DNA from 4 places in the Streptomyces sp. M92 genome. Region 1 is predicted to be linked to each of the others. Evidence: riboswitches for the same ligand, from Rfam matches in the RefSeq annotation. Region 1 holds a riboswitch; each other region holds the start of a gene.

What was found. Region 1 has a riboswitch for cobalamin ahead of M6G08_RS00305 (cobalamin biosynthesis protein). Riboswitches for the same ligand answer to the same signal wherever they lie in the genome.
Region 2: another riboswitch for cobalamin. It lies ahead of M6G08_RS14270 (ribonucleoside-diphosphate reductase subunit alpha); the one in region 1 lies ahead of M6G08_RS00305 (cobalamin biosynthesis protein).
Region 3: another riboswitch for cobalamin. It lies ahead of M6G08_RS17685 (energy-coupling factor ABC transporter permease); the one in region 1 lies ahead of M6G08_RS00305 (cobalamin biosynthesis protein).
Region 4: another riboswitch for cobalamin. It lies ahead of M6G08_RS25740 ((2Fe-2S) ferredoxin domain-containing protein); the one in region 1 lies ahead of M6G08_RS00305 (cobalamin biosynthesis protein).

Annotation. Positions count from the first base shown of each region.
Region 1 is NZ_CP101137.1:54,222-61,847, reverse strand. Features, by position in the region: gene cobN (cobaltochelatase subunit CobN) at 1-975, opposite strand, end outside; gene M6G08_RS00310 (cobyric acid synthase) at 972-2,480, opposite strand; gene M6G08_RS00305 (cobalamin biosynthesis protein) at 2,477-3,442, opposite strand; cobalamin riboswitch at 3,549-3,687, opposite strand; gene M6G08_RS00300 (DUF397 domain-containing protein) at 3,880-4,116, shown strand; gene M6G08_RS00295 (hypothetical protein) at 4,147-4,455, shown strand; gene M6G08_RS00290 (hypothetical protein) at 4,388-4,888, opposite strand; gene M6G08_RS00285 (helix-turn-helix domain-containing protein) at 4,930-5,787, opposite strand; gene M6G08_RS00280 (hypothetical protein) at 6,226-6,447, opposite strand; gene M6G08_RS00275 (inorganic phosphate transporter) at 6,482-7,626, opposite strand, start outside.
Region 2 is NZ_CP101137.1:3,102,868-3,110,493, forward strand. Features, by position in the region: gene M6G08_RS14255 (GlxA family transcriptional regulator) at 1-934, opposite strand, end outside; gene M6G08_RS14260 (hypothetical protein) at 1,027-1,272, shown strand; gene M6G08_RS14265 (ribonucleotide-diphosphate reductase subunit beta) at 1,185-2,207, opposite strand; gene M6G08_RS14270 (ribonucleoside-diphosphate reductase subunit alpha) at 2,207-4,579, opposite strand; cobalamin riboswitch at 4,705-4,848, opposite strand; gene mctP (monocarboxylate uptake permease MctP) at 4,979-6,589, opposite strand; gene M6G08_RS14280 (DUF3311 domain-containing protein) at 6,586-6,843, opposite strand; gene M6G08_RS14285 (GntR family transcriptional regulator) at 6,980-7,626, opposite strand, start outside.
Region 3 is NZ_CP101137.1:3,894,818-3,902,443, forward strand. Features, by position in the region: gene M6G08_RS17665 (MFS transporter) at 1-1,000, shown strand, start outside; gene M6G08_RS17670 (energy-coupling factor ABC transporter ATP-binding protein, CbiO family) at 1,017-1,853, opposite strand; gene cbiQ (cobalt ECF transporter T component CbiQ) at 1,850-2,599, opposite strand; gene M6G08_RS17680 (energy-coupling factor ABC transporter substrate-binding protein) at 2,600-2,941, opposite strand; gene M6G08_RS17685 (energy-coupling factor ABC transporter permease) at 2,938-3,651, opposite strand; cobalamin riboswitch at 3,682-3,867, opposite strand; gene M6G08_RS17690 (potassium channel family protein) at 3,924-4,436, opposite strand; gene M6G08_RS17695 (chloride channel protein) at 4,463-5,866, opposite strand; gene M6G08_RS17700 (DUF7144 family membrane protein) at 6,132-6,581, shown strand; gene M6G08_RS17705 (FAD-binding and (Fe-S)-binding domain-containing protein) at 6,677-7,626, opposite strand, start outside.
Region 4 is NZ_CP101137.1:5,685,737-5,693,362, forward strand. Features, by position in the region: gene M6G08_RS25725 (sodium:calcium antiporter) at 1-424, opposite strand, end outside; gene M6G08_RS25730 (hypothetical protein) at 998-1,216, shown strand; gene M6G08_RS25735 (sporulation protein) at 1,306-2,289, shown strand; gene M6G08_RS25740 ((2Fe-2S) ferredoxin domain-containing protein) at 2,729-3,133, opposite strand; cobalamin riboswitch at 3,176-3,363, opposite strand; gene M6G08_RS25745 (ferric reductase-like transmembrane domain-containing protein) at 3,389-4,375, opposite strand; gene M6G08_RS25750 (ArsR/SmtB family transcription factor) at 4,777-5,112, shown strand; gene M6G08_RS25755 (cation efflux transmembrane domain-containing protein) at 5,115-5,843, shown strand; partial or broken gene M6G08_RS36065 (YnfA family protein) at 5,892-6,064, opposite strand; gene M6G08_RS25760 (LysR family transcriptional regulator) at 6,217-7,176, opposite strand; gene M6G08_RS25765 (dihydrodipicolinate synthase family protein) at 7,248-7,626, shown strand, end outside.

The DNA.
Region 1 (7,626 bases):
CTTGTGCTTGAGAGCCGCGTGCCGTACGGCGATCCCGGCGACCCGCCCGGCCCGCTCGGGGTCGGCGACGTACACGGGCACGTCGTCGGGGCCCTGCTCCTTGAAGGAGAACGGCACGGTGACCAGGCGCCCGTCGAACTCCGGGATGGCGACCTGCATCGCCGCGTCCATGGGGGAGAGGGCGGCGTCCGACTCGTCCCAGGCGGCCCGGGAGGAGGTCAGGCAGAGCCCTTGCAGCACGGGGACGTTCAGGTCGGCCAGCGCCCCGATGTCCCAGGCCTCCTCGTCGCCGCCCGCCGACGCCTGCGAGGCGTGCGTGCCGCCGGCCGCGAGGACCGTGGCGACCAGGGCGTCGGCCCGGCCCAGCAGCTCGTACAGCCCGGCGTCCGCGCCCCGCAGCGAGCCGCAGTACACCGGCAGGGCGTTGGCGCCGCGCGCCTCGATCGCGTCGCACAGGGTGTCGACGAAGGCGGTGTTGCCGCTGAGCTGGTGGGCGCGGTAGAAGAGCACGCCGACCGTCGGGCGGCCCTCGACGACGCCCCGGGTGCCGTGGACGCCGTACTCCGGCATCTTCTCCGGCTCCTCGAAGCCCTCGCCGGTCAGCAGCACCGTGTCGGACAGGAACCGGGCGAGCTGGGTGAGGTTGGCGGGCCCGCCCTCGACCAGGTAGCGCAGCGCCTCCGCCACCACGCCGGCCGGCACCGAGGACTCGGCCATCAGCTCGGCGTCCGGGACGCTCTCGCCGCCCAGCAGGACGGTCGGGACACCGGCGGCCTTCAGCGCCGCGAGCCCGTCCTCCCAGGCGCGCTTGCCGCCCAGCAGGCGCACGACGGCGACGTCCGCGCCCTCGACGAGGGACGGCAGCTCCTCCGTCACGTCGACCCGGGTCGGGTTGCCGATCCGGTAGGCGGCGTCCGACGCGCGGGCCGCCAGCAGGTCCGTGTCGGCGGTCGACAACAACAGCACTGTGCTCATGCGGGCGCTCCCGGTGGAATGAAGGGCAGTCCTTGTGGCGCGCCGGACTCGATGAGCCGCCACAGCGCGTCCGTGTCCGCGTGGTGTTCGATCAGGTCGCCGAGCCGGTCGAGCTGCTCCTCACGCAGCGCGGCGAACGAGGTGTCGGGGGCCGGCACGAAGCGGCGGCCCGCGGCGGCGGCCACCTCGCGCAGGAACGCCCGCCGGAAGCCGTCCGACTCCAGCGAGCCGTGCCAGTGCGTGCCCCAGGTCTGGCCGACCCGGCAGCCGTCCAGGAAGGGTTCCCCGCCGGTCACTTCGGCGACCCCGTGATGGATCTCGTACCCCTCGACGTGCTCGCCGAGGGCCTTACCGACCGGCCGGGTGAGGGTCTTCTCGCGGGCGAACCGCACCCGTACGGGCAGCAGTCCGAGCCCGGCCACGTTCCCGGCACGCGACTCGACCTCGTCCTCGATGTGCTCGCCGAGCAGCTGGAAGCCGCCGCAGATGCCGAGGACGGGCCGCCGCGCGGCCACCCTGCGCGCGACGGCGTCCGCGAGCCCCCGCTCCCGCAGCCACTCCAGGGCCCGGACCGTCCCGCGCGTCCCCGGCACGATGACGAGATCCGCGTCGGCCAGCTCCTCCGGCCGGTCCACGAACCGCACCACGACACCGGGCTCGGCGGCCAGCGCGTCCACGTCCGTGAAGTTGGACATGAGCGGGACCGCGCAGACGGCGACCCGCAGCACGTCCTCGCCGACCGGCGGTGCGACGACCGACTCCCGCACCGTCCCGCGCAGGGAGACGCGGAGCCCGTCCTCCTCGTCGATGCCGAGCCCGTGCCGGAAGGGCAGGACGCCGTACGTGTGCCGCCCGGTGAGCCCGTGCAGCATCTCCAGCCCCGGCTCCAGCAGCGAGACGTCGCCCCGGAACTTGTTGACGAGGAACCCGGCGACCAGCGCCTGGTCCGCGGGCGCCAGCAGCGCCACCGTCCCGAAGAACGAGGCGAAGACCCCGCCCCGGTCGATGTCGCCCACCACCAGCACGGGCAGCCCGGCACCCCGGGCGATCCCCATGTTCACGATGTCGGTCCGGCGCAGGTTGATCTCGGCCGGACTGCCCGCCCCCTCGCAGATCACCGCGTCATACGTGCCCCGCAGCTCGGCCAGACAGTCCAGCACGGTGCCCAGCAGCTGCTGCTGCCGTCCGCCGTGGTAGCCGCGGGCGCTCATCTCGCCGACCGGCTTGCCGAGCAGCACGACCTGGCTGCTGCGCTCACCGCCCGGTTTCAGCAGCACCGGGTTCATCTGCGCGGCCGGCTCCACCCGGCAGGCCTGGGCCTGCATGGCCTGCGCCCGCCCGATCTCGGCGCCCTCGCGGGTCACGAACGAGTTGAGGGACATGTTCTGCGCCTTGAAGGGCGCGACCTTCACGCCCTGGCGCACCAGCCAGCGGCAGATCCCGGCGGTGACGACGCTCTTGCCCGCGTCGGAGGTGGTGCCGGCGACGAGGAGGCCACCGTTCATGACGTACGTCCCTTCTTGACGACCCCGCGGACGAGCAGCCGCGCGCCCGCGCACGCGCCGAGCGCCAGCCAGCCCACGCGCCGGGAGAGCCGCACGGCCCGCTCGATGTCGCCGGAACCGGCCCGTACGGGGCGTCCCGCCGCCCCGTTCAGGACGGGCCGGTGCTCGACCCGCCCGCCGTAGGAGAGCGTCCCGCCGAGCCGCACGCCCAGGGCGCCCGCGAACGAGGCCTCCACGGGGCCGGCGTTGGGACTCGGGTGCTGCGCGGCGTCGGCGCGCCAGGCCCGTACGGCACCCCGGGGATCGCCGCCGGCGGCGGTGGCCAGGGCGGCGGTGAGGCGGGCGCCCGGCCAGCCCGCGAGGTCGTCGAGCCGGGCCGAGGCCCAGCCGTAGCGGCGGTACCTGGGCGACTTGTGGCCGACCATCGCGTCCAGGGTGTTCACGGCCCGGAAGCCGACCAGTCCGGGCACCCCGCCCAACGCGCCCCACACCAGGGCGCCCACCACCGCGTCCGAGGTGTTCTCCGCGACGGACTCCACGACCGCCCGGGCGATCCCGTCGGCGTCCAGGGCCTGCGGGTCCCGGCCGCACAGGTGCGGCAGCCGCGCGCGGGCCGCCTCGACGTCACCGGCCTCCAGGGCGCGGCCCACCGCGCTCGCCTCGCGGGCGAGCGAGGTGCCGCCGACGACCGCCCAGGTGGCGGCGGCGGTCAGCGCGACGGAGGCGGCGGGGGAGTGGCGTACGGCGCGGCCGGCGGCCAGCCCGAGGGCGGCGGCGCCACCGGCGCACACGGCGGTGTGCAGCACGCCCCAGCCTCGGTGGTCACGCCACAGCAGCCGTTCCACGGCACCGGCGGCACGGCCGAACGCGGCGACCGGGTGTCCGCGGCGCGGGTCGCCGAGGAGGTGGTCACCGAGGAGGCCGGCGGCGGCGCCGTACGCGAAGACGCGTTCGGCGCGCACGGCTCAACCGGCCGTGGGGACGGGAAGGCGGAGAGTCTCGCTGGTGAGCCTGGAACGGCAGCCGCGCATGGCGATAGGTCCTCACTCAGGGTGTCCGCGCCCTGGTTAGAAGAGAACGGCGGTGGGAGTTCCTGGCTCCCGGGGATCGCTCCCCGGTCACAGTGGCGGGACCGCGCCGGATTCGCACCGGGCTTCCTCTCCAGCCGCCGCATTGGCTCCGGCAGTCCACCACGCCCCGCGAACACCCGTCAACTTGCCGTTGACCTGCGAGGCCAGGTGTGCTGAGGCCCACACCGTCGATAGTTGGCCATGCCCGCGACATCGGCGCTTTCTGGGCTCTTCCCCGGCGGGCGGGCTGGGAAGACTGGAGGGGATGGCAGCGCGTGTACGCGGGCGGGTGGCAGCGGCAGGGCGGCGGGTGAGGGGGCCGGGGCCGCGTGACGGCCGGTGGGCCGAAGGAGGTGGGTGCGATCGAAAGCGAACTGTCAGAGCACGCGTGGGTCACGAGCAGTTACACGGACGGGGGTGAGGCATGTGTCGAACTGGCCATGGGGAGCGGCCGTGTACTGATACGTGACTCGAAGCAACGTCGACACGCTGTGCTCGCCTTTCGTCACGCCTCGTGGTGTGGTTTTCTGGCGGGGCTTGTGGACCCGGATTCGCGCGGCGCCTGACCGCCGCGCGGGGGGACGGGAGGTACACGCATGGCAGACCGAATCAAGGGGACCGCTTCCGCGCGTGCGGGTTGGCCCGGCACGCGTGGGCACCGGATGACCGGGGCGGTGCCGCTGGCGCTCTTCTGCTCGGTGGCGGGGGTCCTCGCCGTCGGGCTCGGCGCGCTGGCGGCGTTCCTGGCGCCGAGCGGTGCGGCGCGCGGCACGGTGTGGCTGGTGGTGACCGCCGCGGTGGCCGTGGGCGCGGGGCTGTGGTGGGGGCTCACTCCCGTCACGGACCGCCTCCGCGTTCTGAACCGCGCTCTGACGGCCGTGGAGCCTCGGCGGCGCCACCACTGACGGGCTGGGCGGGCGCCGACGCGGCTCGGCCGCGCAGCGCCCTGCCGAGTCCGGCGCCCAGGGCGGTGAGGAGGGCCGCGCCGAAGGCGCCGATGGCGGCGGTGGTGAGGGGGGACGCGGGGCCGTGCGGCAGACTGGGCGCGACTCGTGTGGCGAGAGCCATGCTGAACAGCAGGATGCTCCCGCACGCCGTGCCCAGCAGAAGCCGGGTGGAGACCAGCCGGATCTCCCCGGCCACCCGGGCGTTCTCCACGTCGATGAGCGCCTCGGCCCATTCGGGTCGCTGCATGGCGTACGCCTTGAGCATGCAGTCGTCGAGCGGGGGAGGGCCCTGTTCCGCGTCACCGGATCCCCCCGGCGGGTCGGCGGTGGGACCGGTGCCGGCCGGCGCGCGCCACCGCTGCCACCACGCTCGTACTCCGAAGACCGTCATGGGGCCTCCCCCGTCTCGTGCCGGGCCGTCCCAGCCCGGATTCAGCTGTCGGCCAGGCTCTCCCTGACCTCGTCGAGCAACTCGATCACCCGAGCGCCGTCATATGCCTTGTCGCTGATGTCCTCGAAGGATTCCTGGTGGCGGGCGGTGAGTCCGAGGTCGTCACGGCTGGACAGGCCGCCGCCCGGGCCTTCGAGGTACAGCAGGTCGTCGTCGTCCTTGAACTCGAGCAGGATGAAGGACGTGGAGACACTGAAGTGGGCGCCGACGGAGAAGGGCAGCACCCGGATGGTGAGCCTCGGGTGTTCCATCAGCGACTTGAGGTGGTCCAGCTGCCGCCGCATCACCGCCGGGCCCCCGATCTGACGCCGCAGGGCCGCCTCGTCGAGGACGATGTCGATCTCCGGGCCGTCGTCGCTGTCGAAGAACCGCTCCTGGCGGGTGATGCGCAGCTCCACCTGCGGGCGCACCCGTGCTTCTTCCGTCAGCGTGGACATCAGCGCCGTGGCGTAGTCCTCCGTCTGCACCAGACCGGGCAGCACCACCGGGTTGTACATGCGGATCGTGTCCGCGGAACCCTCGTAGCCCAGGTAGAGGGCGTACGCGGGCGTCACGACCTCGCTGTACTGCACCCACCACGACACTCCCTTCGAGCCGCGGGCGGCCTCCTCCAGCTCCTCGACCCGAGCGGGGTCCGTGACCCCGTACAGCTGGAGCAGGGCCCTGAGGTCGGTGACGCTGAGGCTGACCGTGCCCTTCTCGATCCGGATCAGTTTGGAGAGTGACCATTCCAGCTGCTGCACGGCATCCCGTTGGGTCAGTCCGGCCTGATCGCGGGCTTTGCGCAGCTCGATTCGCAGCCTTCGTCGGTTGAGGCTCGGATCGATGTCCCTGGCCATGGTGCTCCCTGCCACATGTCGTCGTTGACCGGTCGGGTCGCCACCGTCGAAATAACAACTCTCGTTGAGAATAGGTTAGTTCGACACTGGCGACCAGAGGTGGTCAGTATGACATGTGTCTTTCCGGCAGGGTCACCTCGCTAGCCCGAACGCTGACGAAGCCGCTCGAAATGACACCAAAGGGATGTGCCTTCTGAGGGGAAAGTTGCTCGTGTGGCAGGACCGGAGCAGTGGGTCCTGCGTCGGCTACTGGAGGTCGACGAAAATTCACAAGCGGAAGCCGTCACACGCGGTTGACGGTGGGATTCCCTCCCAGGGGGGCACCGGAGCCGCAAGGTGCGCACGTCGCCGGTGTTGTCCGTGAAACGGGAACCGCCCCGCCCGGAGGCCGGTGGAGACCGGGTCCGGACGGGGCGGGCGAGTACGTGCGGGTGGGGCTCAGGCGACGATCAGATAGATGCCGTACGCCACCGCCGCCGCGCAGGCGGCGAAGCACGCGTAAGCGCCGGTGACCGCGAGGCCCGCGGAGCCTCCCTCGGCGGCGGCCCGCTCCTGGCGGGAGAGGCCGGCGATGCCGAGGGTGAACAGGCCCACCAGGGCCACGGTGGCCACGAGGCTGACCCCGAAGACGGAGCCGAGAGCTGCCCAGTCGATGCTCATGGAGGTTCGTTTCCTTCGTACCCGGGGCGCGGGCTCAGACGGTGGTGGCCGAGGGGGCCTTGGACTCGGACGACTCCGGCGACTCCGCCACGGAGGACGCGACGGCGGCCACCGGCTCCTCGGTCACGCCCGCCGGGGGCGGGGTCACGGCGGCCATCGCCTGGGTCACCACGCCGGACTGCTCGGGCTCGTCGGCGTCGATGACGTTGGTGTGGTCGACGACCTCGCGCCGGGAGAGCTTCCAGATGGCGGCGCTGGAGGCGACCAGGAAGACCGCGACCAGGGCGGTGCCCCAGTCACCCAGTCCGCAGACCCACTCGGCGATCGCGGCGACCAGGGCCGCGGCCGGCAGGGTCAGGCCCCAGGCGACGAACATCCGGGTGGCCGTGGACCAGCGGACCACGCCCCCCTTGCGGCCGAGGCCCGCGCCCATCACCGCGCCGGAGACCGAGTGCGTGGTGGAGAGGGAGAAGCCGAGGTGCGAGGAGGCCAGGATGACCGTCGCGGCGCTGGTCTGGGCGGCGAAGCCCTGCTGCGGCTGGAGGTCGGTCAGGCCCTTGCCCATGGTGCGGATGATGCGCCAGCCGCCGAGGTAGGTGCCGAGCGCGATGGCGATGCCCGCGGAGAGGATGACCCACATGGGCGGGTCGGAGTCGGGGGCGAGCGAGCCGCCGGCGACCAGGGCGAGGGTGATGATGCCCATCGTCTTCTGGGCGTCGTTGGTGCCGTGGGCCAGCGAGACCAGACCGGCGGAGGCGATCTGTCCGGCCCGGTAGCCCTTCGCGGCGGCCTTGCCGTCGGCCTTGCGGCCGAGCTTGTACGTCAGCCGTGCGCCGAGCATCGCCGCGACGCCCGCGACGAGCGGGGCGGCGATCGCGGGGATCAGCACCTTGGTGACGAGCGCGTCGCCGTTGACCGCGCCGACGCCCGCCGAAGCGACCGCGGCACCGATCAGGCCGCCCATGAGGGCGTGGGAGGAGCTGGACGGGAGCCCGACCAGCCAGGTCAGCAGGTTCCAGAGGATCGCGCCGACCAGGGCGGCGAAGATGACCTCGGGACGGATGCCGGTCTCGTCCACGAGACCCTTGGAGATCGTGTTGGCGACCTCCACGGAGAGGAAGGCGCCGACAAGGTTGAGGACGGCGGACATCGCCACCGCCACCTTGGGCTTGAGCGCAC
Region 2 (7,626 bases), 3.0 Mb from region 1:
GGTAGGCGTGCGGGGTGGTTCCCAGGGCCCTGACGAACTGGTGCCTGAGGGCCGCCGCCGTACCGAAGCCGGTGCGCCAGGCGATCGCGTCCATCGTCTCGTCCGTCGCCTCCAGCAGCCGCTGGGCCAGCAGCACGCGCTGGCGCAGTATCCAGCGGTAGGGAGTCGTACCCGTCTCCTGCTGGAAGCGGCGGGCGAAGGTGCGCGGGGACATGTGCGCCCGCGCCGCGAGCTGGTCGACGGTGACCTCCTCGTCGAGGTGCTGCTCCATCCAGGCCAGCACCTCGCCCACGGTGTCGCAGGAGGAGCGGGGCAGCGGCCGCTCGATGTACTGCGTCTGGCCGCCGTCCCGGTGCGGCGGTACGACCATGCGCCGGGCGATCCGGTTGGCGACCTCCGGCCCCTGCTCCTTGCGCACGATGTGCAGACAGGCGTCGATGCCGGCGGCGGTGCCCGCGCTGGTGATCACCGGGTCCTCGTCCACATAGAGCACGTCGGGCGAGACGGCCACCGTCGGGTACTGCCGGGCCAGCTCGGCCGCGTGGTGCCAGTGCACCGCGCACCGCCGCCCGTCCAGCAGCCCGGCGGCGCCCAGCACGAACACCCCGGAGCACACGCTGAGCACCCGCGCGCCCCGGTCCACCGCCCGCCGCAGGGCGGCCAGCAGCTCGGGCGGGTACTCCCGGCGGGCGTAGTCGCTGCCCGCCGGCACGGCGATCAGGTCGGCCTCCTCCAGCCGGTCCAGCCCGTACGGCGTGGAGACGGTGAGCCCGCCGACGTGCGTGCTCAGCGCCGGGCCCTCGGCCGACACCACCGCGAAGTCGTACCCGGGCAGGCCCTCGTCGCTCCGGTCGATGCCGAAGACCTCGCAGACGACGCCGAGTTCGAAGGGGTGCACGCCGTCCAGCAGCACGGCGGCCACGTTCTGCAGCATGCCGCCAGTGTGCCTCGGAAGTGGCAGGAAATCGAGGCCCTACGGCAGTCCTGCCACTCCCGGTAAGGAGTATCCGGCGCGACAGTGGTGTCATGACCGGAAACCAGATCGAAGCCCTGATCGGAATGCTCGTGACCTTCGGACTCCTGGTCCTCATGGTCCTCCCCTCGGTGATCGGAATCGTGCGCGACAGGCGCATCGACCGTCAGCTCAGGGAGGCCCAGGAGGGCAAGGGGGCGGGGAAGGAGACTCAGAAGTCCTCGTCCAGGTCGACGGTGCCCTCCACCGCCACCTGGTACGCCGAGGGACGCCGCTCGAAGAAGTTGGTCAGCTCCTGAACACCCTGCAGCTCCATGAAGGAGAAGGGGTTCTCGGAGCCGTACACCGGGGCGAAGCCGAGCCGCTCCAGACGCTGGTCGGCCACGCACTCCAGGTACTGCCGCATCGAGTCGGTGTTCATCCCCGGGAGGCCGTCACCGCACAGGTCGCGCGCGAACTGCAGCTCGGCCTCGACGGCCTCCCGCAGCATGTCGGTGACCTCCTGCTGGAGCCGGTCGTCGAACAGCTCCGGCTCCTCCTTGCGGACGGTGTCGACCACGTCGAACGCGAAGGACATGTGCATCGTCTCGTCCCGGAACACCCAGTTGGTGCCGGTGGCCAGGCCGTGCAGCAGGCCCCGGCTGCGGAACCAGTAGACGTAGGCGAAGGCGCCGTAGAAGAACAGGCCCTCGATGCAGGCCGCGAAGCAGATGAGGTTGAGCAGGAACCGGCGGCGGTCGGCCTGGGTCTCCAGACGGTCGATCGACTCGACCGAGTCCATCCACTTGAAGCAGAACTCGGCCTTCTCGCGGATCGAGGGGATGTTCTCCACGGCCGCGAAGGCGGCGGCCCGGTCGTCCGGGTCGGGCAGGTAGGTGTCCAGCAGCGTCAGGTAGAACTGGACGTGCACGGCCTCCTCGAAGAGCTGCCGGGACAGGTACAGCCGCGCCTCGGGGGAGTTGATGTGCTTGTAGAGCGTCAGCACCAGGTTGTTCGCCACGATCGAGTCACCGGTGGCGAAGAAGGCCACCAGCCGGCCGATCAGGTGCTGCTCCTCGGGGCTCAGCTTCGCGAGGTCGGCGACGTCCGAGTGGAGGTCGACCTCCTCCACGTGCCAGGTGTTCTTGATGGCGTCCCGGTAGCGCTCGTAGAAGTCCGGGTAGCGCATGGGGCGCAGGGTCAGCTCGAAGCCCGGGTCGAGCAGGTTCTTCGTGGTCGGGATCTCGGTGGTCATTACTGGCAGGCCTCGCAGGACTCGGGGTTTTCCAGGGAGCAGGCGACCGCTTCGGGGTCGGGGGTCTGCTGGGCGGGCACGGTGGCCCGGGCGGCGGCGCGGGCGATGCGGGTCGCCGGGCGCGAGCGCAGGTAGTACGTGGTCTTCAGACCCTGCTTCCAGGCGTACGCGTACATCGAGGAGAGCTTCCCGATGGTCGGCGTCTCCAGGAACAGGTTCAGCGACTGGGCCTGGTCGAGGTACGGGGTGCGGGCGGCGGCCATGTCGATCAGGCCGCGCTGCGGGATCTCCCAGGCGGTGCGGTACAGCGCGCGGACGCCCTCGGGGATCCAGGTGAAGCCCTGCACCGAGCCGTTCGCCTCGCGCAGCGCCTCGCGGGTGCGGGCGTCCCACACGCCGAGCCGCTTGAGGTCGTCCACCAGGTAGGAGTTGACCTGGAGGAACTCGCCGGACAGCGTTTCGCGCTTGAACAGGTTGGACACCTGCGGCTCGATGCACTCGTAGGCGCCCACGATGGAGGCGATGGTCGCGGTCGGGGCGATCGCCAGGAGCAGGGAGTTGCGCAGTCCGGTGGTGGCCATGCGCTCGCGCAGCGCCGCCCAGCGCTCGGGCCAGGCGTGTTCGACGCCGTAGTGGTCGGGGTGCAGCACGCCCCGGGCGGTGCGGGTCTTCTCCCAGGCCGGCAGCGGGCCGTTGCGTTCCGCGAGGTCGGCGGAGGTCTCGTAGGCGGCGAGCATGATCCGCTCGGCGATGCGGGTGGAGAGCGACTTGGCCTCGGGGGAGTCGAAGGGCAGCCGGAGCCGGAAGAAGACGTCCTGGAGGCCCATGGCGCCGAGGCCGACCGGACGCCAGCGGGCGTTGGAGCGGCCCGCCTGCTCGGTCGGGTAGAAGTTGATGTCGACGACCCGGTCCAGGAAGGTGACGGCGGTGCGGACGGTGGCGTCCAGCCGCTCCCAGTCGATGTCGCCTGCCGTCCGGTCGACGAACGCGCCGAGGTTGACCGACCCCAGGTTGCAGACCGCCGTCTCGCCGTCGTCCGTGACCTCCAGGATCTCCGTGCAGAGGTTGGAGGAGTGGACGACGTGGCCCGGCTCGGCGGTCTGGTTGGCGGTGCGGTTGGCGGTGTCCTTGAAGGTCATCCAGCCGTTGCCGGTCTGCGCGAGGGTGCGCATCATGCGGCCGTACAGCTCACGGGCGGGCAGCGTCCTGCGGGCGAGCCCGGCCGCCTCCGCCTCGCGGTACGCGGCGTCGAACTCCTCGCCCCACAGGTCGACCAGCTCGGGCACGTCGGCGGGCGAGAACAGCGACCAGGGTCCGTCGGCGTCCACCCGGCGCATGAACTCGTCCGGTACCCAGTGCGCGAGGTTCAGGTTGTGCGTGCGGCGGGCGTCCTCGCCGGTGTTGTCCCGCAGCTCCAGGAACTCCTCGACGTCCGCGTGCCAGGTCTCCAGGTAGACCGCGGCCGCGCCCTTGCGCCGGCCGCCCTGGTTCACGGCGGCGACCGAGGCGTCCAGCGTCTTCAGGAACGGGACGATGCCGTTGGAGTGGCCGTTGGTGCCGCGGATCAGGGAGCCGCGGGAGCGGATGCGGGAGTAGGCGATGCCGATGCCGCCGGCGTGCTTGGAGAGGTTGGCGACCTGGTGGTAGCGGTCGTAGATGGAGTCCAGCTCGTCCTTGGGGGAGTCCAGGAGGTAGCAGGACGACATCTGGGCGTGCCGGGTGCCGGAGTTGAAGAGGGTGGGGGAGGAGGGCAGGTAGTCGAGGCGGCTCATCAGGCCGTAGAGCGCGGCCACCTCGTCCACGGAGCGGGCGGTGTCGTCCTCGGCGAGTCCGGCGGCGACGCGGAGCATGAAGTGCTGGGGGGTCTCGACGACCTTGCGGGTGATCGGGTGCCGGAGCAGGTAGCGGCTGTACACGGTGCGCAGACCGAAGTAGCCGAAGCGGTCGTCGGCGGCCGGGTCGACCAGCCCGTCCAGGCGTTCCCCGTGCAGTCGTACGAACGCGGCGGTGCGGTCGGCGATCAGGCCCTCGCGGTGGCCGGTGGCGACCGAGCCGCTGAAGGAGGTGACGCCCTGCGAGGCGGCCTCGGCACGGATGCCGATGGTCAGCAGACGGGCGGCGAGCCGCGAGTAGACCGGGTCCTCGGAGATGAGTCCGGCCGCCGCCTCGGTGGCGAGCTCGCGCAGCTCGGCCTCGTCCGCGCGGGCCGAGCGGCCGCGCAGCGCGGCGGCGGCGACCCGGCCGGGGTCGGCGTCGGGGAGGTCGGCGGTCAGGTCCGTCAGGGTCCGCAGCAGCGCGGCACCGGGTCCGTCGGGTTCCCCGGTCGCCGTCACCGGGGACGCTGAAGCCGGATCGGCTGGCGCGATGGTCACGTGGAGCACTCCCTCGCTCGGCACGGGGCCTGGCGGAGGGCAGGGGGCAGCTCACGAGCGCGCACGGCGGTCGCGTCCACCGGCCCACTCCACGAGGCCCGGACGTCATGGCACCCGGGCCAGGGCGGCCGGGCGCACCGTCGGCAGGTCCTCGGACTGGACAAGCGTGGGGATGCGCGCGAAAGCGCACGGACACACGCAAGTACACCGTTGCGGGACAGTTCCGGATTCACACCGGATTCCCCTGCGGCGACAGCGAGCATGAGCATACATCTTGTGCCGACCGGCGCGAGCACCCCCAGATGTTGTGTCCCGGTGTCGTGTCGCGGTACGGGTGCCAGTGCCCCGGTACGACAACGGGCCGCCGGATTCCTCCGGCGGCCCGCATCGGTACGAGGGTCAGTGCGAGGAGCCCGCCGTGGCCGGCGGCAGCTCCACCTGGACGCCCGGGTCGCCCGCGTCCGCCGTGTAGTCGTCCGGCTTCGTCTCGTCGACGCCGTCGGGTGCCTTGACCGCCCGCAGGACGAAGGTGAGGACCACCGTGACCAGAACGTTCAGCACGAAGGCGGTGAGGCCGATGTAGCCGATCTCGCCGATGCCGGGGATCTCGTCGGACGAGCCGCCGAAGTGCTTCTGCGTCGGCGAGGCGACGCCGTACGCGGCGACCGTGCCGTAGACCATGCCGACCGCCCAGCCGCCGAGCAGCGCCCAGCGGTGGAACCAGCGGGTGAACAGACCGCCCACCAGGGCCGGGAAGGTCTGCAGGATCCAGATGCCGCCCAGCAGCTGGAAGTTGATCGCGACCGTCTTGTCCATGCCCAGGACGAAGACCAGCGCACCCACCTTCACCAGCAGGGACGTCAGCTTGGAGACCTTCGTCTCCTGGGCCGGGGTGGCGTCCGGCTTGATGAAGTCCTTGTAGATGTTGCGGGTGAAGAGGTTCGCGGCCGCGATCGACATGATCGCCGCCGGGACCAGCGCGCCGATGCCGATCGCCGCGAAGGCCACGCCCGCGAACCAGTCCGGGAACATGTTCTCGAACAGCTGCGGGATCGCCAGCTGCCCGTTCTCCACCGTCACCCCGGCCGCGATCGCCATGAAGCCGAGCAGCGCCAGCAGGCCCAGCATCAGCGAGTACAGCGGCAGGATGGTGGTGTTGCGGCGGATCACCTCACGGCTGCGCGAGGACAGCGTCGCGGTGATCGAGTGCGGATACATGAAGAGCGCGAGCGCCGAGCCGAGCGCCAGGGTGGCGTACGTCCACTGGCCGCCGTGGTCCGGTACCAGACCGCCCTTGCCGGCCTCGGTGAACTTGTCGTTCGCCGAGGCGAAGATGTCGTCGAAGCCGCCGAGCTTGATCGGGATGTAGATGATCGCCACCGCGATCACGATGTAGATCAGCGTGTCCTTGACGAACGCGATCAGCGCGGGCGCCCGCAGTCCCGACGAGTAGGTGTACGCCGCCAGCACACCGAAGGCGATCAGCAGCGGCAGGTCCTTGACGAACCAGTTGGTGTCCTCGCCGCCGCCGACGCCCATCACGTCCAGCACGGCCTGGATGCCGACCAGTTGCAGCGCGATGTACGGCATCGTGGCGAGGATGCCGGTGACGGCGACCGCCAACGACAGTCCCTTCGAGCCGAACCGGCCGCGCACGAAGTCCGAGGTCGTCACGTACCCGTGCTTGTGGGAGACCGACCACAGGCGGGGCAGGAAGGTGAAGATCAGCGGGTAGACCAGGATCGTGTACGGCACCGCGAAGAAGCCGGCCGCGCCCGCCGCGTAGATCGCCGCCGGGACGGCCACGAAGGTGTACGCCGTGTACAGGTCGCCGCCGAGGAGGAACCAGGTGACCCAGGTGCCGAAGGAGCGGCCGCCGAGACCCCACTCGTCGAGGCTGTGCTCGTTCTCGGCCTTGCGCCAGCGGGCCGCCATGAAGCCCATGGCGGTGACGAGTACGAAGAAGAAGATGAAGACGGCGAGCGCGACGCCGTTCACGCCGTCGTTCACCGGGAACCGCCTTCCCGGCGGGCGCGCTGGTCACGCTGCCACAGCTTGTAGGCGACCATCGTCAGCGCGGTGGAGATGATCACCCACGCCATCTGGTACCAGTAGAAGAAGGGGATGCCGATGAAGGCCGGGTCGGACTTGGCGTACGAACCGACCCAGAGCATGGCGACGAACGGTGCGAGAAGGCAGAGGCCGATGACGACGCGCACCGGCGTCACCACCGGTTCTCTGTTCTGTGGTGGGGCTTGTGACATGCGGCGGCTCCGTCCCCTCGCTGATCACCTCGTGGCAGTGCGCACGAAATGTAGGTGACGGGTTCAGGACAGCGGAAGCCCTCGTCCGTATATCGGTCCTCAAACGCAATGTCGGGGGCCTGTGGGCGGGCTTGGTCTAGTCCTGGGGCCGCTTGAGGCGGGCGACGAACTTGTAGCGGTCGCCCCGGTAGACCGAGCGCACCCACTCCACCGGCTGGCCCGTCCGGTCCTGCGAGTGCCGGGAGAGCATCAGCATCGGCAGGCCCACGTCGGTGCCGAGCAGCCCGGCCTCGCGCGGGGTGGCCAGGGAGGTCTCGATGGTCTCCTCCGCCTCGGCGAGATGGACGTCGTACACCTCGGCGAGCGCGGTGTAGAGGGACGTGTACTTCACCAGGGAGCGGCGCAGGGCCGGGAAGCGCTTCGCGCTGAGGTGGGTGGTCTCGATGGCCATCGGCTCGCCGTTGGCCATGCGCAGCCGCTCGATGCGCAGCACCCGTCCGCCGGCCGAGATGTCCAGCAGCCCGGCGAGCCGGTCGTCGGCGGTGATGTAGCCGATGTCCAGGAGCTGAGAGGTCGGTTCCAGGCCCTGGGCGCGCATGTCCTCGGTGTACGAGGTGAGTTGCAGGGCCTGCGACACCTTCGGCTTGGCGACGAAGGTGCCCTTGCCCTGGATGCGTTCGAGGCGGCCCTCGACGACCAGTTCCTGCAGGGCCTGGCGCACGGTCGTGCGCGAGGTGTCGAACTCCGCGGCCAGCGTGCGCTCCGGCGGGACCGGGGTGCCCG
Region 3 (7,626 bases), 3.8 Mb from region 1:
GGGCCGGATCGACTACGTCGGCGGGCTGCTGTCCATCGTCTCCGTCGGCAGCCTCGTCTACGCGACCATCGAAGGCCCGCACTTCGGCTGGGGTGCCGGTCCGGTCACCGCGGCCGTCGCCGCAGGCGTCGGCCTGGTGGCCTTCGTGCTCTGGGAGCTGCGCCACCCGCACCCGATGCTGGACGTGCGCAGGTTCCTGCTGCGCCCCTTCAGCGGCTCCATGCTCGCCGTGCTGTTCTTCTTCTTCGGCACCTACGGCGCCATCTACTACGCCACGCAGTTCCTGCAGTTCGTCCTCGGCTACGGCGCGCTGGAGACCGGCGTACGGCTGCTGCCGCTGGCGGGCGCCGTCTTCGCCGGCGCAGCGCTGACCGGCAAGCTGACCCCGAGGCTGGGCGTCAAGGCGATGGTGGGCTCCGGCATGGTGATCGGCACCGTCGGTGTCTTCCTGCTGGTCCTCATCGAGAAGGACTCCGGCTACGCCGACTTCCTCGCCCCGATGCTGCTGCTCGGCCTCGCGATCGGACTGAGCGTCTCCCCGGCCACCGACACCATCATGGGCTCCTTCCCGGAGAGCGAGCTGGGTGTCGGCGGCGGCGCCAACGACACCGCGCTGGAGCTGGGCGGCTCGCTGGGCATCGCCGTGCTGGGCTCCCTGCTCGGCACCGCCTACCGCGACGAACTCGCCGGCCTGGTGGGCGACCGCCTCCCGGCCGCCGCCCTGGACACCGCCCAGGACTCCGTGGGCGGCGGGCTGGCCGTCGCCGAGCGGCTCGCGACCAGTCCGGAAGCCGGACCCGAGCAGGCCCGGACCATGGCTGACGCGGTGAACCAGGCCTTCGCCCACGGAGTGTCGGTGACCAGCCTCGCCGGCGGCGTCATCATGGCCGCCGGCACCCTGATCGTCCTCGCGGTGCTGCCCGGCCGCCGCGCCCGGCAGCGCCCCGGGGAGAGGCCGGCCGAGACACCGGACGCGGCCTTCTGCGACGCGTCACACTGACCCCGGGCAGCTCGCGTCACTCGGTCAGCGCCGCCAGCTCCTCCGCGGTACGGGGACCCGTCGCCGAGTCCGCCAGCAGCCCCCGCGCGCGCAGCACGCGAGCCGCCGCGACGCCCCACGGCAGGCGCAGCCCGGCCTGCCGCAGCAGTTCCGTGCGGGCCAGCGTCGCGGCCGTCGGGCCGGTGTGCACACCGGCGGGCGTGAGCAGCGCGGCGTCGTCCGACCAGCGCAGGGCGAGGTCGACGTCGTGGGTGGCCATCACCACCGTCGTGCCGCCCGCGCGGAGCCGGTCCAGGGTGGCGAGCAGCCGCTCCTGCCCGTCCGGATCGAGCCCGGCGGTCGGCTCGTCGAGGATCAGCACCCGCGGCCGCATCGCCACGGCTCCGGCGATCGCGGCCCGCTTGCGCTGCCCGTACGACAGCAGATGGGTGGGCCGGTCGGCCAGCCGGGCGATGTCCAGGGCGGCGAGCGCCTCCCCGACCCGGGAGCGGACATCAGCGTCGGACAGTCCGAGATTCAGCGGTCCGAAGGACACGTCCTGCGCGACGGACGCCGCGAAGAGCTGGTCGTCCGGGTCCTGCACCACCAGCTGCACGGTGGTCCGCAGCCGGGTGAGCCCCCGGCGGTCGTACGCCACCGGCTCCCCGTCGAGCGTCAACCGCCCGGCGCGCGGCCTCAGTCCGCCGCTGAGCAGCCGCATCAACGTGGTCTTGCCGCTGCCGTTGCGGCCCAGCAGCGCGAGCGCGCGCCCCTCGCGCACCGCGAAGTCCAGGCCGGTCAGCACGTCCGGCCCCTCCTCGTAGGCGAAGGACACGCCCCGCAGGGCCACCAGGGCCGCCTCCGGCTCGTTCACGACAGGGGTCCTTCCAGTACGAGGGTGAGGGCGGCCAGCGCCGCCAGCAGCGCCACGCTCGCCGCGGTGAACGGCACCGAGACGCGGGCCTCGGGCACCAGGACCCGCAGGGTGCCGTCGTAGCCGCGCCCGGCGAGCCCGCTCTGCAGCCGCGCCGCCCGGTCGAAGGACCGCACGAACGCCGTGGCGCCGAGCCCGCCGAGCGAACGCCAGGCCGCGGCCCGGGTGGTGTGCCCCAGCCGCGCCGCCTGCGCCTGCCGCACCCGGCGCACGGAGTCCAGCAGCAGGAAACTCATGCGGTACGTCACCAGCGCCACATCCACCACCGGCGCCGGCACCCCGGCCCGCACCAGCCGGGGCAGCAGGTCGGACATCGGCGTGGTGAACGCGAACAGCAGCACCCCGAGCGAGGCCGCCGAGGTGCGCAGCAGCAGCTCGCCGGCGCGCACCGGCCCGCCGTCCGCCGCCGTCAGGAACCCGTCCGGACCGCCGATCTGAACGAGCAGCGGCAGCGCCCCCGTCACGCAGAAGCCCAGCGGCACCCGGTACGCCCGCCACAGCCCGCGCCCGGGCACCCCCGCCGGCCCCAGCAGCACGGCGAGCGCCGTGACCACCACCAGCGCCGCACCCGGCCAGGGCGGCAGCGTGACCGCCAGCACGGTCAGCCCGAGCCCCAGCACGGCCTTGTCCACGGGATGACGGCGACGCCAGCGACTGCTGTGCGCCGCCGCGTCGATCGGCAGCACTCAGTCCCCCTCGGGAGCGTCCCGCACAGCCGCCGCGGTCGCCCGCTCCGCGCCCTGCCGCCGCCCCCGGCGCAGCCCGAAGTAGTACGCCAGCACGCCCGCGCCGATCGCGGCCTGCAGGGCGAACAGGGCCGACTCGACCTCCCCCGAGGGCGGTTCGTACAGCGGCGAGAACCACGGCTCGTACTCCGGCTCGATCTCGGTGATCGCCGTCTCCGCCTCCGCGTCGGCCCCGGCGAACGGCTCCTCCTTGTGGTCGCCGAGTCCCAGCGCCAGCGGCAGCACCGCGAGTGCCGCCACGGCGAGCAGCAGCAGGGCGTTGATCCTGGCGTTCCGGCTCATCGGGCCACCGCCTGTCCCTCGGTCTCCTCGGACCCCGCGGTCCCCGGCTTCGTCGGCAGCACGCCCAGCCGGGTCAGTTCCCCCTTGCTGGACTGCACCAGCAGCCGCATCACGAGCACCGTGAGCAGGCCCTCGCTCACCGCGAGCGGGATCTGCGTGACGGCGAAGACGGACCCGAACTTGCCGAGCGAGCCCAGGAATCCACTGCCCGGGTCGGGGAAGGCCAGCGCCAGCTGCACGCTCGTGACGCAGTACGTGGACAGGTCGGCGACGAACGCCCCGCAGAAGACGGTGACCATCAGCGGCACGTCGCAGCGGCGCAGCAGCCGGTAGACGCCGTACCCGGCCCAGGGGCCGACGACCGCCATGGAGAAGACGTTGGCGCCGAGCGTGGTCAGCCCGCCGTGCGCGAGCAGCAGCGCCTGGAAGAGCAGGGTGATGGTGCCCAGCACCGCCATGACCGGCGGCCGGAAGAGGATCGCGCCCAGACCGGTGCCGGTCGGATGGGAGCAACTCCCGGTGACGGACGGCAGTTTCAGGGCCGACAGGACGAACGTGAAGGCCCCGGAGGCGCCGAGGAGCAAGGTGCTCTCCGGGTGTTCCCTGACCTCACGGGTGAGTGACCGTACTCCGTGGACGACGAACGGCGCGGACGCGACACCCCAGGCGATCGCGTGCGCCGGAGGCAGAAAGCCCTCGGCTATGTGCATGACTCGGCAGACCCTCTCCAGCACCTCGTGGATGGACGACGCGCCTTGGCCGGTCTCCTGGCTTACGGGTACCACCGCCCGTGCTCCGCCTTCCCGGATCGCAAGCGATCCAGTGGCTGCCCGCGAGGGCCGGAGCCGGACTTCCCGATTCACAGTGGCGAGGGCCGCACCGGCATCACACCGGATTTCCCGTTCACCAAGGCGTGACGACGGTAGTGCTCCCACGAGGGTGGTGACAAGCGGGCCTCCCGCCCGGCGGGCGCGCGCACCCCTCAGCCGTCCTGCGAGCCGGACCGGCCCCGGCCCGTGCGCCGCAGCACCGTGTCGCGCATCCGCTGCGTCAGCGCGGTCGCGGCGGCGGTCAGGAACACGAAGCTGTACGCGATCTGCAGGACCGTCACGATCCGCGCCGACTGGCCCCGCGGGGTGATGTCGCCGTACCCGACGGTCGCCAGGGTGACGACGGTGAAGTACAGGGCGTCGACCCGGGTGTGCAGCCCGGTGAACTCGCCGGGCTGCTTGGCGAGGGCGTAGTAGGTGGCCGAGAAGACGTGCACGGACAGGACGATCAGCAGGGAGAGGACCATGCCGGGCCGGGAGTCCGGCCGGTCGACCAGTACGTGCCGGATCTGCCGGAGCAGCAGCACGGCCACGACCGTCAGGACCAGGGCGAACAGCAGCCAGCTCAGCAGGGGGCGCTGCGGGCCCAGACGGTCGAGGGGGAGGAGGAAGTACGCCGTGACCACGACCGCCGTGGCCCCGGCCCGCACCCCCCAGGGCCGCACCGCCCGCCACCCTGCCGACCGGCCCCTCACCGCCCCGCTCCGGCCGCCGGTCCGCCGTCGGTGTCCGTCCCCGTGCCCGCTCCGGCCGCCGGTCCGCCGTCGGTGTCCGCGCCCGGCTCGGTCCGGCGGGCCACCTGGGCGACGATGAAGGCGACCACCGACCCGGTGACGATCAGCGGCATCTGGTCGTGCGCGTCGCCGCCCATCAGCAGTACCGCCAGCACGGCGCTGGCCAGCGGCAGCCCCGTCACCGCGGCCGCCGCGGCGGAGATGCCGAGGGCGAGGGCCGGCGTCGTACCGAAGCCGGGCAGGCCGGAGCAGGCCAGGGCCGTCGCCGTGCCCAGCAGCACCGCCGGGAAGATCGGGCCGCCGCGCAGACTGCCCAGCGCGATGCCCCAGGCCAGCCCCTTGCACGCGACCAGCGCCACCAGCGCGCCCACCGACCAGGCGTGCGGGTGCGCGGCGAGCTCGGCGAGCGTGGCCTGCCCGGACAGCGCAGCCTCGGCCGGGGAGCGGCCGGTGATCAGGGCGTACGCGCTGACGCAGACGCCGACCGCCGTGGCGCAGGCGACGGTGCGGACGGCCGTGCGCTCCCGCGTCCAGGAGACCGTGCGCCGGCCCAGCCCGCGGCCCAGCGTGATCAGCACGGCGATCAGCGCCGCCGTGGGGATGCCCCAGAGGAAGTCCCCGGCGTCCGGATTGGCGCCCGGCGGCAGGTCGTGCAGCGTGAGGGCGCCGATCTTCAGACCGGTCCACTGGCCGAAGCCGGTGAAGACCAGGGCGCCCGTCGCGCTGGCCAGCAGACAGGGCAGCAGCAGGGCGACCAGCTGGGCGCCGCCGAGCCCGGCCCCCTCGATCAGCAGCACGGCCGCGGCCACCGGACCGCCGAGAATGGTGGAGATCGCGGCGGTGGAGCCGGCCGTGGCGAGGACCGCGCTCGCCTTCGGGTCCCCGGCCGCGCCCGCCCGCCGCACCGCCAGCAGGGCGAGCCCGCTGCCCACGGCCATCAGCGGCGCCTCCGGTCCCAGCACCACCCCGAGCGGCAGCGTGGCCAGCGCGGCCAGGACGGCGCCGGGCAGCGCACGAGGGCCGACGGGCGCGCCGCCCAGCCCGTTCACCGGCAGATGACCGCCGCCGCCCGGCATCCGGGTCACGATCGGCGCCAGGATCAGCCCCGCCAGCACCAGCGCGGGCAGTGGCCACCACCAGGGCGGGGCGTCGTACCCCACCGCCTCGGGCAGCGCCGTCCACACCCAGTGCTGGAGCTCGTGCTGCAGCCCGACGAAGAAGAAGCAGGCCAGTGCGATGGGCACCCCCAGCAGCACGCACAGCGGCAACAGCCGCAGATAGCCGGGGCTGAGCAGGGTGCGGCGCAGGGACTGCTCGGCCCGGCCCGGCACCGCGTTGGCCGGCGCGGGCTGCGTCGTCACGGGCCCTCCTCCGTCCACCGCGCCCGGTCCCTCCCGAGCGTTCGCATGTGCGGCTCAGTAAACGCGAGGCGCCCCGGGCCCGCACGCGCACGCCGTCCGTCCCGGGGACCGGGCGGCAGGGCGCGGTCGTGCGTCGTATTCACCCGTTCGGCGGGCCCGCATGGCCGGGCGGAGCGGGTGGCCGCAGGCTCGAATGACCTGTCGGCGCCTCGGGGTGCCGACGGGCGCAGGTCCGTACGGGGGACACGCAGAAAGGACTCCGCTCATGAGCCAGCACGCCGCACCTTCTCCCGGCAGGCCGACGCACGGCACCGGCACCCCGCGGTCCGCGGACCGTTCCAGCGGCTGGGTGACCGGCGGCGTCGTCTTCGCGGGCGTACTGCTGCTGCTGAACGGCGCCCTCGCCGTCCTGCAGGGCATCGCGGCCATCGCCGAGGACGACGTGTACGCCCGCGTCGGCAGCTACGTCTACGAACTGAACCTGACGGGCTGGGGCGTCATCCACGTCATCCTGGGCGCACTGGTCCTCGTCACCGGGGTCGGCCTGCTCAAGGACATGGCCTGGGCACGCTTCGCGGGCATCTTCCTCGCCTCGCTCAGCCTGATCGCCCAGTTCCTGTTCCTGCCGTACTCGCCCGTCTGGTCCGTGATCATGATGGCGATCGACGTCTTCGTCATCTGGGCCCTGGCCAGCCGCCAGGACCAGGCCGCCTGAAGGACCGTCGAGAAGGAACCGTCCACCGCCGGTGACCTCCGGAGCCGCCCCCGGCCTCCGGAGGTCACCGCCGTCCGGACGCCGGGGCGCGGCCGTCAGCGGTGCCGCAGGGCCCGGCCCAGGGCCACCGCCGAACCGACGGCCGCCAGCCCCGTGCCCGCCACCGCCAGCGCCTTCGCCCGCCGCCCCGGCGCCGCGGGCCGGGCGCCCGGCGCGGTGCCGTACGCGCTGCCCGGGACGTCGGTGTCCCCGGCGGGCCGGGGCAGCGCCGAGGCCAGCAGCTCCGCCAGGTGCACGCCCTCGTGGCCGCCGCTGTCGAACTCGTGGATCTGCGTGCGGCAGCTGAACCCGTCGGCGAGGACGACCGTCGCCTCGTCCTCCTCCCGCAGCCGCGGCAGCAGCACCCGCTCCGCGCACGCCTCGCTGACGTCCAGGTGGCCCCGCTCGAAACCGAAGTTGCCGGCCAGCCCGCAGCAGCCGGAGTCCAGCCGCTCGGCGTCGACCCCGGCCCGGCGCAGCAGTTCCCGGTCGGCCTCCCAGCCCATGACCGCGTGCTGGTGGCAGTGCACCTGGGCCAGCGCCTTCGCGGACCGCTCGGGCACCCGCGGCGGCTCGTAACCGGGGGAGTGCTCGGTCAGCAGCTCGGACAGCGTGACCGTCTGCTCCGCCAGCCGGCGCACGTCCTGGTCGCCGGGGAACATCTCGCCCGCGTCCGCCCGGAACACCGCCGTGCAGCTCGGCTCCAGCGCCACCACCAGGCCGCCCGCCCGCACGTGCTCGGCGAGGCCGCGCACGGTCCGGGTGAGGACCTTCTGCGCCGTCCCGAGCTGTCCGGTGGAGATCCAGGTCAGCCCGCAGCACAGCGGTTCGGACGGCAGCTCCACCCGCCAGCCGGCGTGCTCCAGCACCCGGACCGCGGCCCGTCCGATGTGCGGGTGGAAATGGTTGGTGAAGGTGTCCGGCCACAGCAGCACCGACCCGCGCCGCCCGTCGCCCTCCGGTTCGTGGCGCTCGAACCACTGCTCGAACGTCTGCTCCGCGAACA
Region 4 (7,626 bases), 5.6 Mb from region 1:
GGTGCAGCCCCAGGACGGTGACCGACGGGCTGAACGCCGCCATCAGAGCGAGTCCCAACAGGCCGATGAGCAGGCATCCGAAGAGCATGTTGGAGACCGATGCGGCGGCGTGTTCGAGGTTGACCTTCCGCAGGAAGGCATCGGCGACCACGAGGGCGACCGTCTGGGCAGCGATACCTCCGACGGCGTTGCTGTACGCGAGGTCGGGTTGGTCCGAGGCGGCACTGACGGCGGTCATCACGATGCCCGAGAGGGACGTCACGAGCCCGAACAGGACGGCCCCGAACAGGGCTTCGCCCCATCCGGTGCGATCGGCGAGGGTGTCACCCACACCGGCGAGCCGGATACTGCACAGCACGGTGACTGCCGTGGCCAGGAGGAAGACGCCGATGCTCCAGCTCAGCGGCCACAATTCGGTCAGCACGGTGCACATCATCCTTCGCGGGTGTGAGTCGGAGCCGGAAGTCGACTGTCACGTACCACCAGCGAACCGCTCCACACGACACGCCCTTGCTCGTGGCGACGGGGGCCGCCTCGTCACGCTGGGACGCCGTGGACCGGCCGGTTGCCGCCGACGGGTGGGTGCGGAGCGGGTGAGTTCCTGCAGAAGACGCGGGGGCGCGCAGCTTGCGGTCCAGAGGCTGCGGCCGCAGGGCGTCGCCGCTTCCGCGCGGGAAGGGCGGAAAGGCACACAGGGTGACCGTCAGATCGGACAAACCCGAGCCCCTTGAAGAGGGCACCGGGCCGGCCGGCGCGGCCCGCCGAGAGCAGGAGACAACAACCGTACGCCGGAATGGTAGAAGGCCGCGCCCCGAAGGGCCGAACCCCGGTCGTCGAACCAAGCAGTCGCTGGCCAGCCCAGGAGCGAATTCAAGCCTTTCCCTGCGAGGCGGCCCGCAGGGCACTGCCCACCCGCCTGACCCACTCTATGATTCTACACGTTTGTAGAAACAGGTCCTGGGTCAGCCCAGGCCACGCACCTCTGGAGACGACACACATGGCCTCGATCGACCTGGACAAAGTCCTGGACAAGGCATGGGCGGACAAGAGCCTGCAGGAGATACTCGCCGCCCCCGTGGGAGCGCTGAAGGGGGTTTCCGACCGCGACGGTGAGCTGCTCCAGGAGGCTTTCGGTGTCAAGACCGTCGCGGACCTGGCTGACTTGAAATACGTCCGCTGGGCGCAAGCCCTCGCTGCCCTCGAAGCGGCCAAGTAGCCGGCCGGTCAACGGCTGTGGTGCCGTCCGTCGCCGCGGACGGCACCTTACCGATGGAACAGACGCACGTATAAGGAGTGGACGCCACGATGGTGTTCAAGCGACTTCTCGGCTCGCTCGGCGTGGGCGCCCCCACGGTCGACACGGTCCTCGACCCGGCTCCCGTCCTACCCGGCGGCGCGCTCAGCGGGCAGGTGCACCTCAAGGGCGGCCAGGCCGACTTCGACATCGAGCACATCACGCTCGACCTCGTGGCCCGGGTCGAGGCCGAGCACGAGGAAGGGGAGAGCGAGGGGGTCGTCGTGTTCGACCGGTTCACCGTCGGCGGCGGCTTCCGGCTGGCCGCCGAAGAGACACGCAGCGTCCCCTTCACCGTCGCGCTGCCCTGGGAGACACCCGTCACCGAGCTGTACGGGCAGCCTTTGGGCATCGTCCTCGGCGTGCGCACCGAGCTCGCCGTCGCCGATGCCAGGGACAGGGGCGACCTGGACCAGCTCACCGTCGCCCCGCTGCCGGCCCAGGAAGCGGTCCTGGAAGCCCTCGGACAGCTCGGCTTCGGCTTCAAGTCCGCCGACCTCGAATACGGACACATCGGCGGCACCGGGCAACAGCTCCCCTTCTACCAGGAAATCGAACTCCACCCCGCGCCCCAGTACGCGCACCAGGTCAACGAGATCGAGCTGACCTTCCTGGCCAACCCCGCAGGACTGGAGGTGGTCCTGGAAGCCGACAAGCGCGGCGGCCTCTCCTTCTCCGGCCACGACGCGCTCACCCGCTTCACCGTCGGCCACCACGACACCCGCGACTGGACGGCCGAAGTCGACGGCTGGATCCGTCAGCTCGTCGAGCACCGGTCCGCATCCGGGCACGGTGCGTCCTTCAGCGGCCACGGACACCATGGACACGCCGAGCATCACCACGACGACCACCGCCATTCCGGTCCGGGTGTGGGAACGGCGATCGCTGCCGGAGCCGCCGGCCTCGCGGTCGGTGTCGTCGGCGGCATGGTCGCCGCCGAAGTCGTCGACGAGGTGGGGGACTTCTTCGAGGGCGACGACGAGAGCGAGGACTGAGCGACAGCCCACCCCGGGTGCAGGAATGCGGAGCCACCCGCTCGGCCATCCGCTTCCCGACCACGACACCGGCCTTCTACGACCCCGGGCCGCATCGCCCGGGGGCTCAGGACGACCAGGCAGTCGTTCGCGAGGTGTGTCACGCCCTCTGCCTCCCACCCCGCGAGTTCGATCTCTGACTGACCGGGGGGTGTTAAGGATCAAGACCGGTTCCGGCAGCGTGGTCACAGTGGCGGCGTGCGACGGGTTCGGCGAGGTCGGTGAAGCCTGCCGCGCAGGGCAGGGCGACCGGATGCCGGCCTTCGCCCCGTCCGCCGACTCTCGGGGCGAAGAAGCCGACGAAGCCCGCCGCGTCGTGCGGGGCGGCGTGAACGGACACGGTTGGGGGCGCGGCCGTCGAGCACGCTTCATGCCCTCCTCCGGTTCACCGTCCGTACGGTCAGGGAGCCGTGCGCCGTCGCGGCGGCTTGATGGCGTACAGGTCGAGGATGTCCGGCGGGGGTGCCACCCCCGGTCCGCCCGCGCGTGCCCACGCGGCGATGTCCTCGGTCGCGTCCGGATCGTTGACCAGTCCGAGCCAGACGGGACGGGCACCGGCGGCACGGCCTTCGGCGGAAGGCAGTACGACGATGACGTTGGCCTGGTCGCAGACGTCGAGGCAGTCGGAGACGCGCACCGGTGCCGCGGCGCGCAGGCGGTCGGTCTGGGCCGTGTGGTCGACGCCGGTCACTTTGGGGCTGCCGCAGCAGCAGTCGCGGCACACAACGATGCGGCACGGCACCTGGGCGGCGGCCGTTGCGGCCCTCGTGTCGTCTGTCGTTCGTCCGGTCGGCGTTGCGGGCATGCGGTGCCGTCCCTCTCTCCGGGGAGATCCGCCCCGGTGGTCCGTCGAGGAGGCGACCGCGTGAGTCTCCTGGCTCTCGGGTCGATGCTCCTCCCGGCCTTCCCGCCCGCTGCCGGGCAGTGGCCTGTCGGGACTCGCTCGCCGATCACAGTGGCGGGACCGCGCCGGATTTCCACCGGCTTCCTCGTCCGCCGTCGCCTTGTCACCGGACATCATCCCATCCCGGGACGCCGTCCCACCGCCCCGTTCGAGCCTTCAGTCCGTCTCCTGGGAGTGCGGGGCCGTCGCGGGCGGATGGGTCGGGCGGTCTCGCCCACCGTCACGGCCGGACGCCACCACGGCGACCAGCCCGACGACGACGGCCCCGGCGGCGGCCCGTCCTGCCGCCCGCAGCCACCACCCCGACCGGGCCGCGCCTCCACCCCTTCCGGGAGAGCCCAGCCGTTCGGCCCGCCGGGCCGGCCTCATCAGACGCAGCAACAGCAGCACCGCGACCGGGAGTTGCAGCAGCCACAGGACAGTGCGCGGCCACTCCCCGTACCAGACGTTGGTTCCGTACAGCAGTGTGTGCCACACGCTCAGCACGTAGACGACGATCACGAAACGGTGCAGCCGCCTCCAGGTGTTCGCTCCGATGCGGTGCCGGACGTAGAACAGCAGCCCCAAAGGAATCGCCAGGTACAGGGCACCCTGCCCGAGCGGGATGGCGATCCGGCCGGTTCCGGAGTCGTACCAGCCGGGCACGAAACTGTCGGCGAAGCCCACCCACAGCCGCTCGGCCCAGTCCACCTTCGTCTCGTAGCGTACGAGTTCCGCGGCGAACATCAACGCGTGCGCGAACATCAGCGCCGTCGTCGTCAGACTCGTGGTGCGGTGCCAGCGCTCCAGCACCTGCCGGGAGACCGGCAGTCGGGCGGGCCGCCGCCCCGACAGCAGCAGGCCGAGTATGACCGTGCCCCAGGCCCACAGCAGCCCCGACCACCCGAACGCCTGGCTGAGCAGGTACATCCAGTAGGTGCCGGCATCGTCCATGAACGGCATGACCGCGACCGTGTCCGAAGCACCCGACTCCATGCGCGCCCACAGGAGGGCGAACACGAGCGCCGTGACCACCACCGCCGCGGCGGCGTCGGGCAGGGCGGACCGCAGGTCGCCGCGGAGCACGACTCGGTCGCCGGGAGGCTGTCGCCGTCCGGGCGGGGGTGCCGCCCCGCCCTCGACCGGCCTCGCGTCTGATGTCATCAGGGGCCTCCCGGGCACGGGCCACCGCGGTGACGGTGCGCATGTGGCGTGAGGCAACAAGTCTGGCCGGGGAGGAAGCGAGACCCCGAGGCGGTATCCGGCCAGAGTCTTCGCGAGCAGTGCGCGGAACACACCTGCTTCTGCCTGGCCTCGGGCTCGGGCTCGGGCTCGGGCTCGGGCTCGGGCTCGGCCTCGGGCTCGGGCTCGGGCTCGGGCTCGGGCTCGGGCTCGGGCTCGGGCTCGGGCTCGGGCTCGGGACAACCGTCGACGTGCCACGGTTGCAGGGATAGGGCACGGCTGCCTCCGCGCTGACATAAGCAGTCGGTTCACGCCTCCCCTCGACCGACCCAACTCCCGGATACAGGGATTCCTGGATTCAGAAAGTCCTGTACTGTCGTGGGGTGCTGACTGTTGCCTCCGACATCGAGGTGCTGGCCCGCTTCGGCCGCGCGCTCGCCGATCCGATCCGCTGCCGCGTCCTGCTGGCCTTGCGCCAGGCACCGGCCTATCCGGCCGAGCTCGCCGACGCGCTCGGCGTCTCCCGGACCCGCCTGTCCAATCACCTGACCTGCCTGCGCGACTGCGGCCTCGTGGTCACCGTGCCCGATGGGCGCCGCACCCGCTACGAGCTCGCCGACGAACGCCTCGGCCACGCCTTGGACGACCTTCGGGCTGCCGTGGTGGCTGTCGAGACCGACCGCGCCTGCGTCGACGCCGACGAGAAGGGCTGCTGCTGACCATGACCGCCGGGATATCGATATCCCTGGGGCCGTCCCAGGCCCGCCGCGAAGTCCTCGCCAGGCGCGTACGCCTGCTGGTCGCCGCCACCATCGCCTACAACGTGATCGAAGCGATCGTCGCCATCACCGCCGGCACGATCGCCTCCTCCAGCGCCCTGATCGGCTTCGGTCTCGACTCGATCATCGAAGTCTCCTCCGCCGCCGCGGTCGCCTGGCAGTTCTCCGCCCGCGACCACGCCCTCCGCGAGGCGCGCGAGCAGACCACCCTGCGCATCATCGCGGTGTCCTTCTTCGCGCTCGCCGTCTACGTCACCTTCGACGCCACCCGGGCCCTCGTCGGCACCGGCGAGGCCGACCGTTCCATCCCCGGCATCGTCATCGCAGCCCTGTCCTTGGCGATCATGCCGTTCCTGTCCGCCGCCCAGCGCAAGGCCGGACGCGAACTCGGCTCCGCGTCCGCGGTCGCCGACTCCAGACAGACCCTCCTGTGTACGTACCTCTCCGCCGTGCTCCTGGTCGGCCTGGTCCTCAATGCCACCCTCGGCTGGTCCTGGGCAGATCCGATCGCCGCCCTCGCCATCGCCGGTATCGCCGTCAAGGAAGGCCGCGACGCCTGGCGGGGCAAGGGCTGCTGCGCCCCCACCGCCCGCCCTCCGCTTCCCGTCGCACCGGCCGCGGACGAGACAGACGCGTGCGGCCGCGAGCCGGGCTGCACCTGTTGCTCGTAGGAGCCCGCGCACTCCCGCCCGCGGGCGCGTGCCTGAGTCGCGCGGTCGTCAGTGGCCGCGCGGGACGCACCTGACGACCGCCAAACCGGCGAGACACCCCAGCGCGCCGATGACGGCGCAGCGGTCGGGGCGGTAGCCGTCGGCGACCACGCCCAGGTGATCGATCCGGCGACGAAGGCGCCGCCGCACGCGTCGAGGACGCGGCCGAGGCTGTCGTCGGTCGTGATCCTGCGCCGAGCGGTGAGGGAGGACAGGCGGACCGAAAGCGGCCACCGTCGTCGCAACCAGCCGCGTTGTCGCGCCGCAGGAGTGCGGCCAGCTCGTTCGGCGCCGGATGGAACAGGTCTCCCCAGCCCTCTGACCGGGCCGCGGCTCAACTCCCCGGAGCGATCAACGAGGAGGCATGGCCCGTGGCGCCCACCGCTGTTCGCGCCGCCGCCACGAACGCTGCGGTCGCCGGGTGGGTGCCGCCTCCCGCGCGGAATGCGACCTTCGAGCGGCGGAAGAGCGGCAGCCGGGTCAGGACCACCTCCGCGGGGGCGTGTGCGGTGGCCATCTCCGGTACGAATCCGGCGCCTTGCCCGATGGCGGCCAGTGCCAGAACCGTACGGAAGTCGTTGACCTGATGGCGGATGCGCGGCTGGAAGCCGGCCGCCTGACAGGCGCGTACAGCCATCACGTGGCCGGTCGTGCCGTCCCGGGCGGTGATCCATGGTGCCGCTGCCCACGGCCCGAGCAGTTCCGCCAGCGTGTCACCTCGGGCGGCCGCACCACTCGCGGGATCAGTGTCGGTGCCGGTGGTGGCTCCCGTGGCCAGATACATCGGCTCCTCCAGCAGAGGCACCTGGTCGACCGTGGTGTCCGGGGACGCGGGCACGAAGTCGTAGTCGTGGACGAGGGCCACGTCGAGTTCGCCGGCGCGCAGGCCGTCGGAGACCCGTGCCGAGTCGATCTCCTGGACCATCGGTTCCAGCGCGGGGTGCCGCTGGGCCAGTTCGGCCAGCGTGGCGGGCACGATCGCGGGGCCACCGGACGGAAACGTCCCGATCCGCAGCGGGCCGCCGATGCCCTCGCGTGCCCCGGCCAGCTCGGAGACCGCCAGCTCGAGGCGTTCGAGGACGGCGTCGGCGTGGGTGACGAGGGTGCGGCCCGCAGGGGTGAGCACCACCCGTCTGCCACTTCGTTCCAGCAGGGGTACGCCCGCCTCCCGCTCAAGCACGCTCAACTGCTGGGAGACAGCCGAGGCGGTGAAAGTCAGCGCCTCGGCCACGGCCGCGATGGTGCCACGTCGGTGCAGTTCGCGCAGCAGGTGGAGACGTCGGACATCAAGCATAAGGGCAGCTTACGCATGGGCGAAGAAAGATGTACTGGATCTACAGGGTCTGTGTCGGTCAGGCTGGGCGCATGAAGCGTGCAGCGAACCTCACCGGTCTGTTTGTCCCCTTGGTGACCCCGTTCACCGACAGCCTGCGCCTCGCCCCGGACGCGCTCGCCCGCCTCGCCGACGAGGCGCTGTCGGCCGGCGGCGCTCGCGGACTTGTTGCCCTGGGCACCACCGCGGAGGCGGCAACGCTGACCACCGAGGAGAGGCGGACCGTGATCCGTATCTGCTCGGCCGCCTGCCGGGCGTACGGAGCTCCGCTGATCGTCGGCGTCGGCACGAACGACACCGCCGCCGCCATCACGGCACTGCGGGAGCTCGCCCAGAGCGGTGACGTCGCCGCCGCGCTTGTTCCATCGCCGCCCTACACCCGGCCCGGCGAGGCGGGAACACTGGCGCACT